2 regions of the Streptococcus pasteurianus genome follow, and region 1 is predicted to be linked to the other one. Evidence: predicted binding sites of a transcription regulator. Region 1 holds the regulator's gene; the other holds the start of a gene.

Evidence for each region. The regulator HrcA, encoded in region 1, represses chaperone genes, less so after heat shock. The targets are predictions, from matches to a motif close to TTAGCACTCNNNNNNNNNGAGTGCTAA.
Region 2: a site for HrcA is predicted at 1,982-2,008, ahead of groES (co-chaperone GroES). Genes of this name have one in related genera too.

The regions. Positions count from the first base shown of each region.
Region 1 is NZ_CP039457.1:267,843-274,407, forward strand. It holds gene E8M05_RS01595 (PFL family protein) at 1-569, shown strand, start outside; gene E8M05_RS01605 (histidine phosphatase family protein) at 787-1,491, shown strand; gene E8M05_RS01610 (M15 family metallopeptidase) at 1,475-2,248, shown strand; gene E8M05_RS01615 (glycoside hydrolase family 73 protein) at 2,245-2,826, shown strand; gene hrcA (heat-inducible transcriptional repressor HrcA) at 2,961-3,995, shown strand; gene grpE (nucleotide exchange factor GrpE) at 4,038-4,577, shown strand; gene dnaK (molecular chaperone DnaK) at 4,659-6,488, shown strand.
Region 2 is NZ_CP039457.1:141,598-148,162, forward strand. It holds gene E8M05_RS00975 (ABC transporter substrate binding protein) at 1-1,053, shown strand, start outside; gene E8M05_RS00980 (ABC transporter ATP-binding protein) at 1,053-1,856, shown strand; gene groES (co-chaperone GroES) at 2,068-2,352, shown strand; gene groL (chaperonin GroEL) at 2,421-4,049, shown strand; gene E8M05_RS00995 (Rgg/GadR/MutR family transcriptional regulator) at 4,219-5,097, shown strand; gene E8M05_RS01005 (zinc ribbon domain-containing protein) at 6,220-6,565, shown strand, end outside.

The DNA.
Region 1 (6,565 bases):
GTGAACGTTTAGGTGTTAAATTTGGTATTGTTGACCTTTCTCTTGCGCCTACACCAGCGGTTGGGGATTCTGTAGCTCGTGTCCTTGAAGAAATGGGGCTTGAAACAGTTGGGACTCATGGAACAACTGCAGCGCTTGCTCTTTTAAATGACCAAGTTAAAAAAGGTGGTATCATGGCTTGTAACCAAGTTGGTGGTCTGTCTGGTGCTTTTATTCCTGTATCTGAAGATGAAGGTATGATTGCTGCTGTTCAAAATGGTTCACTTAACTTGGAAAAACTTGAAGCAATGACAGCTATTTGTTCTGTTGGTTTGGATATGATTGCTATTCCTGAAGATACTCCTTACGAAACAATCGCTGCTATGATTGCTGATGAAGCAGCTATTGGTGTAATTAATCAAAAAACAACAGCTGTTCGTATTATTCCAAAAGGTAAAGAAGGCGATATGATTGAATTTGGTGGTCTTCTTGGTACAGCGCCTGTAATGAGTGTTAATCATAATTCATCTGCTGATTTTATCAAACGTGGTGGTCAAATTCCTGCCCCCGTTCATAGCTTTAAAAACTAATTATTTTGTTCGATATTTACCTAGAATAAGCAAAGATTGCTATCCTAGGTATTTTTTGTCTAAATTAAAAAAAGATTTCAGGTTATCAAAGCTATGTGTTAACTGACGAAGCTTTTGAAAAATATGATATAATAAAAGAGCTGAAAAAGTAAAATTCATTATTTTTATTGTCGTACACCTCTATTTTTTATAGGAATCAAGTATGGGAGGAACTGTTATGGTTAAAACAAAATTGTATATTGCTCGTCATGGAAAAACGATGTTCAATACGATTGGTCGTGCTCAAGGCTGGAGTGATAGCCCTTTAACTGTTGATGGTGAGCGTGGAATTCAAGAGCTTGGTCTAGGTTTGAAAGATGCAGGAATTGTTTTTAAAGAGGCATTTTCGAGTGATAGTGGACGTACTTTACAGACAATGGAGATTATTTTACGTGAATGTCAACAGGAAAATATCCCATATACTCGTGACAAACGTATTCGCGAATGGTGTTTTGGTAGCCTAGATGGCGGATACGATGGTGAGCTCTTTAATGGTGTGTTGCCACGTGTATTTGATAAGGATATGACTAAGTTGACTTATCAAGAAATGGCGGCAGGTATTTATCAAGTCGATACAGCTGGTTGGGCTGAGACTTGGGAAGTTTTGAGTGGCCGTATTTTAGAGGGGTTTACTGCTATTGCTGAAAAAATCGAGGCTTTGGGTGGTGGAAATGCTATTGTTGTTAGCCATGGAATGACTATTGGAACGTTTTTGTGGCTAGTTGATCGTGCAACACCGAGAAGTTTGGGATTGGACAACGGTAGTATTTCCGTTGTTAGTTTTGAAAATGGAAAATTTACAATAGAGTCTATCGGCGATGTTAGTTATCGTTTGCGTGGTAGGCAAATATTAGAAGAAAGAAAAAATGAGAAAAAAGCGTAGTTTGCTAACTCTTATCTTAGGGTTGTTAGTTATTGTAATTTTTATAGTCGGTATTTTTGTTTTTGTCCAAGGTGACAAATTGTCATTGAGTGGAAATGCTCAAAAGTCATCAACGGATAGTTCAAGCTTGGTGAGCTCTGAGTCTTCAACGAGTTCAACAGCATCAGCGACGGATTTGCCAGATGTTTCATCGAGTGATTGGGAGCTTGTTTTAGTTAATCGTGATAATATTACAGCTGAGATGAATCCTGATTTAACGCAAATTGATAATATCTATGTGGATTCACGTATTACTGATAATGTTCGAAATTTTTTGGCAGCAGCGCAAGCTATTGATAGCAGTGAACATTTGATTTCTGGCTACCGAAGTGTGGCTTATCAAGAAGAATTATTTAATTCCTATGTGTCACAAGAAATGGCAACTAATCCAAGTTTAACGCAAGAAGCGGCGGAGGATTTGGTTAAGACGTATTCACAGCCTGCTGGTGCTAGTGAACATCAGACTGGACTTGCTATTGATATGAGTACGGTAAATTCTTTGAATGAGAGTGATGCAGATGTTGTTGCGCAAGTCGTAGCTATTGCTCCTGAATATGGTTTTGTTCTACGTTTTCCTGAAGGAAAGAGTGATTCAACGGGAGTCGATTACGAAGATTGGCATTTCCGCTATGTTGGCGTTGAATCTGCTAAATACATGACAGAAAACAACTTAACCTTAGAAGAATATGTGTCTTTGTTGAAGGAGAATAATCGATGAAATCTCGTTTTTCTCTGAAACAATTTTTGACTTTTGTTTTTATCTTTTTTGTTGGAATTCTTTTGCTTTGCTTGCATCATGCAACGCCAAATGCTACGAAGAAGCAGAGTGTTTCTTATACGCAAACAGAGTTTATTGAAGAAATTGCTCCGACGATTCAAAAAGTAGCAGCATCATATGGCGTACGTCCTTCGATTATCATTGCTCAAGCTGTTTTGGAATCAAATTATGGAACGAATTTACTGGCAGTAAAATATCATAATTTATTTGCGGTGCAGGCACAGGATGGTCAAATGTCCATAGAATTAACTTATAAGAGTTATTTTGTCAATGAGTGGCAGACTGAGACAGGTTGCTTTGCGGTTTATAAATCTTGGACAGCTGCTATTTATGACTATTTTGATTTATTACAATCTGGCACATTAAGCGATGGAGCGTATGATATTTTAGTATCTAATACGGGCTATAAAAAACCAGCACAATCGTTGCAAGATATAGGATTTAGCACAGACCCTGACTATGCTACGAAATTGATTGCTATTATTGAAAAAAACAACTTAACATCGTATGATAAATAAAAAATTAGCACTCTTATAAAAAGAGTGCTAATTTTTTGAGCTTTTCTCTTGACACTCGTTTTTAAAGGAGTATAATAAAATCATAAATTAGCAGTCGAAGTATATGAGTGCTAAATGTAGAAAGGAGCGAGGTTATGATTACTCAACGTCAAAGTGATATTTTGAATTTGATTATCGAATTATTTACGCAGACGCATGAACCTGTCGGCTCTAGGACTTTACAGGCAACCATTGACTCGAGTAGTGCAACGATTCGTAACGATATGGCGAAGCTAGAAAAGTTGGGATTACTTGAAAAGGCTCATACGTCAAGTGGACGAATGCCAAGTACTGCTGGTTTCAAATATTTTGTTGAGCATTCATTGAGTCTTGATAGTATCAATGAACGTGATATTTATCAGGTCGTCAAAGCTTTTGATTTTGAAGCTTTTAAGCTTGATGATATTCTACAAAAAGCAAGTCAGGTTTTGGCTGATATGACTGGTTACACGTCAGTGATTTTGGATGTTGAGCCAGCTCGTCAAAAACTTACAGCTTTCGACATTGTTCAACTATCGAGTCATGATGCTCTAGCTGTTTTAACCTTGGATGAATCCAAACCTGCGACAATTCAATTTGCCATTCCTAAAAATTTTATGTTGAAAGACTTGGTAACTTTGAAAGAAATCGTCGATGAACGTTTGCTTGGACGAACGGTGTTGGATATTCATTATAAGTTACGAACAGAGATTCCGCAGATTTTACAAAAATATTTTACGGTGACAGACAATGTATTAGGTTTGTTCGACTATATTTTCGCAGAATTGTTTAAAGAATTGGTTTTTGTGGCTGGTAAGGTTAATTCACTTGATTATGCTAATCTGGAAACATATCGTTTCTTAGATAATGACCAAAGGGTCGCATTTGCTCTTCGTTCCTCAATGAAAGAAGATGAGATTGCGACTGTTCAGGTTGCAGATAGTCAAGAAGTAGCACTAGCTAATGTGACTGTTTTGACACATAAGTTTCTGATTCCTTATCGTGGATTTGGGCTTCTTAGCTTGATTGGTCCGATTGATATGGATTATCGCAGAAGCGTTAGCTTGGTAAATGTTATCGGGCGTGTTTTGGCGATGAAACTTGGTGATTATTATCGTTACCTCAATAGTAATCATTACGAGGTCAACTAAGTTTAGTAATTAAATTGATAAAAAAGATAGGGGAGGGACACAGTGTCAGAAGAAACTAAAAACGAAGAACTTCAAGAAGAAGTTGAAGCCACTGATGTTGTGACTGAAGAAAAAGTAGAAGAGCAGCCTCAAGAAGATGCTCAAAATGAAGAATTGCAAAAAGCACTTGAGCGTGCGGAAGATTTTGAAAATAAATACCTTCGTGCTCATGCTGAAATGCAAAACATTCAACGTCGCGCTAATGAAGAACGTCAGCAATTGCAAAAATATCGTTCACAAGATTTAGCCAAAGCAATCTTACCAAGTTTGGATAATTTGGAAAGAGCACTTGCTGTTGAAGGATTGACAGATGATGTGAAAAAAGGTCTTGAAATGACACGTGATAGCTTGATTCGTGCGCTTAACGAAGAAGGTGTTGAAGAAGTGGTTGTTGAAAACTTTGACCACAACTTACATATGGCAGTTCAAACTCTTCCAGCTGATGAAGAACATCCTGCAGATAGCATTGCTCAAGTGCTTCAAAAGGGTTACAAACTTCACGAACGTCTATTGCGTCCAGCTATGGTTGTTGTTTACAGCTAATCGTTAGCAAAGACTTGACCGCAATGTCGTAAAACTATAACTGAAAGTAAAAAAGATAAATCATAAAAAGAGGGATAAAATATGTCTAAAATTATTGGTATTGACTTAGGTACAACAAACTCAGCCGTTGCAGTTCTTGAAGGAACTGAATCAAAAATTATTGCAAATCCAGAAGGTAACCGTACAACTCCTTCAGTTGTTTCATTCAAAAACGGTGAAATCATCGTTGGTGACGCTGCTAAACGTCAAGCAGTAACCAACCCAGATACAGTTATTTCTATCAAATCTAAAATGGGTACTTCTGAAAAAGTATCTGCAAATGGTAAAGAATACACTCCACAAGAAATCTCAGCAATGATTCTTCAATACCTTAAAGGTTATGCTGAAGATTACCTTGGTGAAAAAGTAACAAAAGCTGTTATCACAGTTCCTGCATACTTCAACGATGCTCAACGTCAAGCAACAAAAGATGCTGGTAAAATCGCTGGTCTTGAAGTAGAACGTATCGTTAACGAACCAACTGCAGCCGCTCTTGCATACGGTCTTGATAAAACTGATAAAGATGAAAAAATCTTAGTATTTGACCTTGGTGGTGGTACATTTGACGTTTCTATTCTTGAACTTGGTGACGGTGTCTTTGACGTACTTGCAACAGCAGGTGATAACAAACTTGGTGGTGACGACTTCGACCAAAAAATTATTGATTGGTTAGTTGCTGACTTCAAGAACGAAAATGGCGTAGACCTTAGCCAAGATAAAATGGCTCTTCAACGTTTGAAAGATGCTGCTGAAAAAGCTAAAAAAGACCTTTCAGGTGTGACTCAAACACAAATTTCACTTCCATTCATCACTGCTGGAGCTGCTGGACCTCTTCACTTGGAAACAAGCCTTACTCGTGCTAAATTTGATGATTTGACTCGTGACCTTGTTGAACGTACTAAAACTCCAGTTCGTCAAGCTTTGTCAGATGCTGGTCTTTCAATCTCTGAAATCGATGAAGTTATCCTTGTTGGTGGTTCAACACGTATTCCTGCCGTTGTCGAAGCTGTTAAAGCTGAAACTGGTAAAGAACCAAACAAATCTGTTAACCCTGACGAAGTAGTTGCTATGGGTGCTGCTATCCAAGGTGGTGTTATCACTGGTGATGTTAAAGATGTCGTTCTTCTTGACGTTACTCCATTGTCACTTGGTATTGAAACTATGGGTGGTGTATTTACAAAACTTATTGACCGTAACACAACTATCCCGACATCTAAATCACAAGTGTTCTCAACGGCTGCTGATAACCAACCAGCCGTAGATATCCACGTTCTTCAAGGTGAACGTCCAATGGCTGCTGATAACAAAACTCTTGGTCGTTTCCAATTGACTGATATTCCAGCTGCACCTCGTGGTATCCCTCAAATCGAAGTAACATTTGATATTGACAAAAACGGTATCGTGTCTGTTAAAGCTAAAGACCTTGGTACTCAAAAAGAACAACACATCGTTATTCAATCTAACTCTGGTTTGACTGATGAAGAAATTGAAAAAATGATGAAAGATGCAGAAGCTAACGCAGAAGCTGATGCTAAACGTAAAGAAGAAGTTGACCTTCGTAACGAAGTTGATCAAGCTATCTTTGCAACAGAAAAAACACTCAAAGAAACAGAAGGCAAAGGCTTTGATACAGAACGTGATGCTGCTCAATCTGCTCTTGATGAATTGAAAGCTGCTCAAGAAGCTAACAATCTTGAAGATATGAAATCTAAACTTGAAGCTCTTAACGAAAAAGCTCAAGCTCTTGCTGTGAAATTGTACGAACAAGCTGCAGCTGCACAACAAGCCCAAGCAGGTGCTGAAGGTACACAATCAACTGATTCATCAAACAATGGTGATGACGTTGTTGACGGTGAGTTTACTGAAAAATAATTCATCATGATTATCAAGAATATATTTGACTATTTACTTATTTTGGTAAGTTTAGTGTGATTTTTTCTTGGTAAATT
Region 2 (6,565 bases), 130 kb from region 1:
GGAATTGATTTAAGCAGTATTGAGAACGACACGACAGAATCGTCTTCTGATACGACCGAAACAAGCACATCAGCAAGCTCAAGCACAACGAAAACCAGTTCATCAAGCACGTCAACACAAACGTCAGATTCATCAAGTACGAACGGTTGGCTTGATATTGTTTTATCGGCAATTTCACAAGGTCTTTTGTGGTCAATCATGGCAATTGGTGTCTTTATTACTTTCCGTATTTTAGATATTGCTGACCTTTCTGCCGAAGGCTCATTCCCACTCGGGGCAGCTTCAACAGCGATTATGATTGTCAATGGCATTAATCCCTTAATTGCTACTATTGGTGGTTTTGTGGCAGGAATGGTTGCTGGTGCAGTGTCTGGTTTCATGCACACCAAGATGAAAATTCCAGCTCTGTTAACAGGGATTATTACCCTTACGGCACTTTATTCTATCAATCTTTTGGTGCTAGGTAGTGCCAATGTTTCGTTAGCAGGTCAAGAAACACTCGTGACCTTAATGACGTCAGCACTTAACTTGTCGAAACTATATGCTGTGATTTTGATTGGTGTTATCTTTGTCGCATTAGTCATTATCTTGCTGGTGGTTCTGTTAAATACGCAAGTCGGTCTCGCGCTTCGTGCAACAGGTGATAATATTGCTATGGGTGAAGCTAATGGTATCAAGGTTGACCGCATGAAGATTTTGGGTTACATGATTTCAAATGGTTTGATTGCCCTTGCTGGTTCACTTTTGGCGCAAAATAATGGCTACGCGGATATGAATATGGGAACAGGTACGATTGTTAATGGTTTGGCATCTATTATCCTTGCTGAAGTTATCGTGAAATATTTGCCACTTGGCAAACGTCTCTGGTCAATTGTTCTTGGTTCAATCTTATATCGTCTGGTGCTTGTTATCATTCTAGCCATGAATGTCGATGCGCAAATGCTCAAATTAGCGTCAGCGATTCTGCTTGCCTTGATTCTCTATGTTCCAGAAATTCGCAACAAACTTCATATCAAACCCTCAAAAACATTAACTCCAGGAGGTGAAGATTAATGGCACTTTTAACATTATCAAATATTCATAAAACCTTTGAAAAAGGAACTGTTAACGAAAATCACGTTTTGCGTGGCTTAGATTTAGACATTGAACAAGGTGATTTCATCTCTGTCATTGGAGGAAATGGTGCTGGGAAATCAACACTTATGAATTCCATTGCTGGCGTCGTTGACATTGACGAAGGAGACATTCTTCTGGAAGGAGGATCTATTCGTAAAGCTTCTGTTGCCGCACGTTCAAAAGATATTAGCCGTGTATTCCAAGACCCACGAATGGGAACAGCAACCAATTTAACGATTGAAGAAAATATGGCGATTGCTTACCGTCGTGGTAAAAAGCGCAGCTTCTTCAAAAAATCTGTCACCGAACAAGAACGTGAATTGTTCAAAGAAACGTTGACAGAACTTGGTTTAGGACTGGAAAATCGTATGAAAACAGATGCGGCTTTCTTATCAGGTGGTCAACGCCAAGCACTAACGCTTGCTATGGCAACCTTGGTACGCCCCAAAATTCTTCTCTTAGATGAACACACAGCAGCCCTTGACCCAAAAACAAGTGACATGGTTATGCATTTAACGAAAAAAATCGTTGAAGAACAAGAGCTAACAACCCTAATGATTACTCATAATATGGAACACGCTATCGAGTATGGTAATCGTCTTATCATGCTTTATCATGGCAAAATCGTGGTTGATGTTCGTGGCGATGAAAAGAAAAACCTCACCGTTGCTCAACTCATGGACCTCTTCCACAAAAATAGCGGTCAAGCCCTAAACGACGATGCCCTAGTGCTGGGGTGACATAGATTAATTGAGAAAAATTACTTTCATAATAGGAACAATTTCAACTCAGTTTTCTTTTTCTGAGAATTAGTGTTTTTTTCTTGACTATTTATGATCAAGTGTTAGAATAGTTTTTGTAGAAATTAGCACTCGTTACATTAGAGTGCTAAAAAAGAATTTAGCTCTGCTATTTTCAAACAAAAATTAAGAGATAATTGGAGGCAAAAGCATGTTAAAACCATTAGGTGACCGTGTGGTCTTGAAAGTTGAGGAAGAAAAAGAGCAAACAGTTGGTGGTTTTGTCCTTGCTGGCGCAAGCAAAGAAAGAACTCAAGTAGCAACTGTTGTAGCAGTCGGTGACGGTGCTCGTACCTTGACAGGTGAACTGGTAGCGCCAAGTGTTGCAGCAGGTGATAAAGTCATTATTGAAAACGGTGTTGGAATTGAAGTCAAAGACGACGATAACACAGTAACTATTGTTCGTGAAGCAGATATTTTGGCTATTCTAGCATAAGAGAAATTGTGCTATTAATGTTTATTTAGAAAATTTATCAAATAGAAATAAAATAGAGGAAACTAATCATGGCAAAAGATATTAAATTTTCAGCAGATGCACGTGCAAGCATGATGCGTGGTGTGGATATTTTGGCAGATACCGTTAAAGTAACTTTAGGTCCTAAAGGTCGTAACGTGGTTCTTGAAAAATCATTTGGTTCACCACTTATCACAAATGATGGTGTGACAATCGCCAAAGAAATCGAATTAGAAGACCATTTTGAAAATATGGGAGCTAAACTTGTATCAGAAGTTGCTTCAAAAACAAACGACATCGCTGGTGATGGTACAACAACTGCCACAGTATTGACGCAAGCTATCGTTCGTGAAGGTCTTAAAAACGTTACTGCGGGTGCAAACCCAATTGGTATCCGTCGTGGTATCGAATCAGCTGTTGCTGTTGCAGTTGACGAATTGAAAGCTATTGCTCAACCAGTTGCTAATAAAGAAGCGATTGCTCAAGTTGCTGCGGTTTCATCACGTTCTGAAAAAGTTGGTGAATACATTTCAGAAGCTATGGAAAAAGTTGGCAACGACGGTGTTATCACTATCGAAGAATCACGTGGTATGGAAACAGAACTTGACGTTGTTGAAGGTATGCAATTTGACCGTGGTTACCTTTCACAATACATGGTTACTGACAATGAAAAAATGGTTGCTGACCTCGAAAATCCATACATCTTGATTACAGATAAGAAAATCTCAAACATTCAAGATATTTTGCCACTTCTTGAAGAAGTGCTTAAAACTAGTCGTCCACTTCTTATTATTGCGGATGATGTTGATGGTGAAGCTCTTCCAACACTTGTGCTTAACAAAATTCGTGGTACTTTCAACGTTGTAGCTGTTAAGGCTCCTGGATTTGGTGACCGTCGTAAAGCAATGCTTGAAGATATTGCCATTTTAACTGGTGGTACTGTTATCACAGAAGACCTTGGTCTTGATTTGAAAGATGCAAACATGACAGCTCTTGGACAAGCTGCTAAAGTAACTGTTGATAAAGATAGCACAGTTATTGTTGAAGGAGCTGGTGAGGCTTCAGCTATCGCTAATCGTGTCAATGTGATTAAATCACAACTCGAAGCAACGACATCAGAATTTGACCGTGAAAAATTACAAGAACGTTTGGCTAAATTAGCTGGTGGAGTAGCTGTTATCAAAGTTGGTGCAGCGACAGAAACAGAATTGAAAGAAATGAAATTGCGTATTGAAGATGCGCTTAATGCCACACGCGCTGCCGTTGAAGAAGGTATTGTTGCAGGTGGTGGTACAGCACTTGTCAATGTCATTTCAAAAGTTGCTGAACTTGAACTTGACGGTGATGAAGCAACTGGTCGTAACATTGTTCTTCGTGCTCTTGAAGAACCGGTTCGTCAAATTGCATTCAATGCTGGTTACGAAGGTTCAGTTATCATCGAACACTTGAAAAACTCAGAAGTTGGTACAGGATTTAACGCTGCCAATGGTGAATGGGTAAACATGGTTGAAGCAGGTATCATTGACCCTGTTAAAGTAACACGTTCAGCCCTTCAAAATGCCGCATCAGTTGCAAGTCTTATTTTGACAACTGAAGCCGTTGTGGCTAATCATCCAGAACCAGCTGCACCAGCGCCAGCAGCTCCAGGTATGGATCCATCAATGATGGGTGGCTTCTAAGCTAGATAAATGATTATTAAAAATAACGAAAACTCCTCAAATTCTGAGGAGTTTTCATTTGCCTTGAAAGCAATGTCTTTATTTAAGAGTTTTATAACAAAATTTGATATAATAAGGCAAAGTATAGATAACGTGAAAAAGAGCTAGCGCTCATTAATTATGGAGAAAAATGATATTGAACGAAAAAGAATTAATGAATTTAGGTGAACTTTATCGGGAACTCAGAGTGGCGCGTGGCAATGTGTCTCTTTCACAATTATCAAAATTTGAAAATGGGCAAACAATGTTAGCAGCTGATAAATTGTTAGTAGCTATTTCTGGTATTCACATGAGTTTCGCCGAGTTCGGGCATGCTTTAAATCATTATCAAGAAAGCCCCTTTTTTGCTGTTGGTAAACAGATTGCAAAATTACAGTTAAAGGGTGATGTTGAAGGATTAAAACAATTGCTGAACACTTTGGAAGATACGGAAACATTTGACACCTATAACCGGCTAAATAGGATAGATGTCGCTAGCGCTATTCATTCACTAGACCCAAATTATGAAATCGCCGATGAGGACAAGAAGTTTTTGACAGACTATCTTTATGGTATAGAAGAATGGACGGAGTATGAGCTGTACATTTTTGGAAATACAATGGCTATTTTGTCAGATGCAGATTTGATTTTCTTAGGGAAAGCTTTTGCAGAACGTGATAAGTTTTATTTATCGTTGCCGCAGCATAAAAAAACAGCAGAGCTAACCTTTTTAAATATCATCTTTGCGCTAATTGATCGCGAAGAGTTTTATTACACCACTTTTTTTATTGATAAACTGGAAAAATTATTAAATTATCAAGATATGTTTGCGATTGTTGTTTTAAATTTCTTAAGGCAAATTCTAGCTTATTTAAAAGGTGAAATAACAACGACCGAACCAATGGAAGAATATATTGAAATGGTAGAAAAACTAGGTAACCCTACAACTGCTTTGGTGTTAAGAGAACGGTTAGAAGCATTTTGCCTAAAAGACAAGAAAAGAGCAGATAAACAACCACCGCTAACCTAATAGTGGATAATTGTTATCTACTCTCTGTGTTCGGAAATAGTTGGCACTAATTAAAATGGCCAAATTCTAAAAGTTAGAAGAACAGCTGCTACAGCAATCAATTTTTTGAGCATAACATTACCTCCCTTTTCTATTTATTATAGAATAAAATAAGAAAAAAAGCTAAAATTCTCAAATATGAAAAAAATATTTTTAAATTTTCGTATTTGAGAATTTTTAATATCGGCAGTTTTCTATGTTATATTATATCCATAAGTATTTTGATTAATGCTTAATGGAACCATGTCGTTCTTATATGTAAGAAGTTTCAAGTATGAAAATCAATTGATTGGGAGCTTTTGATTTTGGGAGCATACTCGAAAACCAAGATATTGTTCTAAGGGAATTGGACTTTCCTAGGAGAAAATTAGCAGAATTGCTAAATAAGACTTGAACAATGACCGGTTCAAGTTAACAAATCATACCTTTTTCAATTGAGTGACACCATCTGTAGTATTCGTAGTAGTATTATTTACTCAATTACAAATTAGTATATCCATGAGGTATGATAACATTAAGAACGGTTTATAAGGTTTGTTTTAGACATGATTGTTCACCTATAAAAGTACTGATAGCTAACCTAGACATCCTCGTAGACCTTATATTTATTTGATACCGTATTTTCGGTTGGGGGCAGCTGAAAATATGTTGGTGCAGCTTGATGAATGATTACCTTCTGAAAAGACTGATAAGCTACACTAAAAAACTTAAAGAAAAAGCGAACTTTTTGATTTGGTGGGGTTCGTTTTTCTTTTGCATCAATTTTTCCACGAAGCATTAAAATGGTCGAAAAATAATAGAAGGTGTAGTATACTAAAAGCAACAATAACAGTTTACTCGTGAGTGTAGGAGTTTTTGAGGTGAAAGGGGTAAGCTTATGTTCTTTTGGTTAGGTGTTGTTGGTGCTGTTTTGGGTGCTATTTATATTGTTAGGAGTGATAATAAAGATGATTTTTGACTAATGGCGGCTTTTTGAGTCGTTTTTTCTGTTTTTTACTGTAATGTGGTGTGGCTATTTTGTAACAAGAAGTTAAAGAATTTTTGATATAATATGTGAAATAGTAAGAATAATGGAGAAAAGTCATGAAAAAGATAAAAAGCATTTTAAGATTAAAAAAAGTTTGGATACCTAGTCTTATTTTAGGACTTGCTTTGGTACTATTTTTGGTGTGGGGGAGTTTTCATTATTCAAAGAAACATTTGATTGAGGAATATGTCTCCGCTTACCGTCAGTCTGGCGATACGTTTGAAAATATCAAGGGATATGTCGTCTGGTCGGATACCAATCAACAAGTGACGAATGACCAAGCGCAATATACGATGTTTACAAAGCTTTCTAAAAGTGAAGCCCAAAAACTGTCAGAGACGCTAGAGAAGGCAGACAGTTCGGATGATTCCTACATTAAAAAAGTGGGGCGAAGATTTCTCT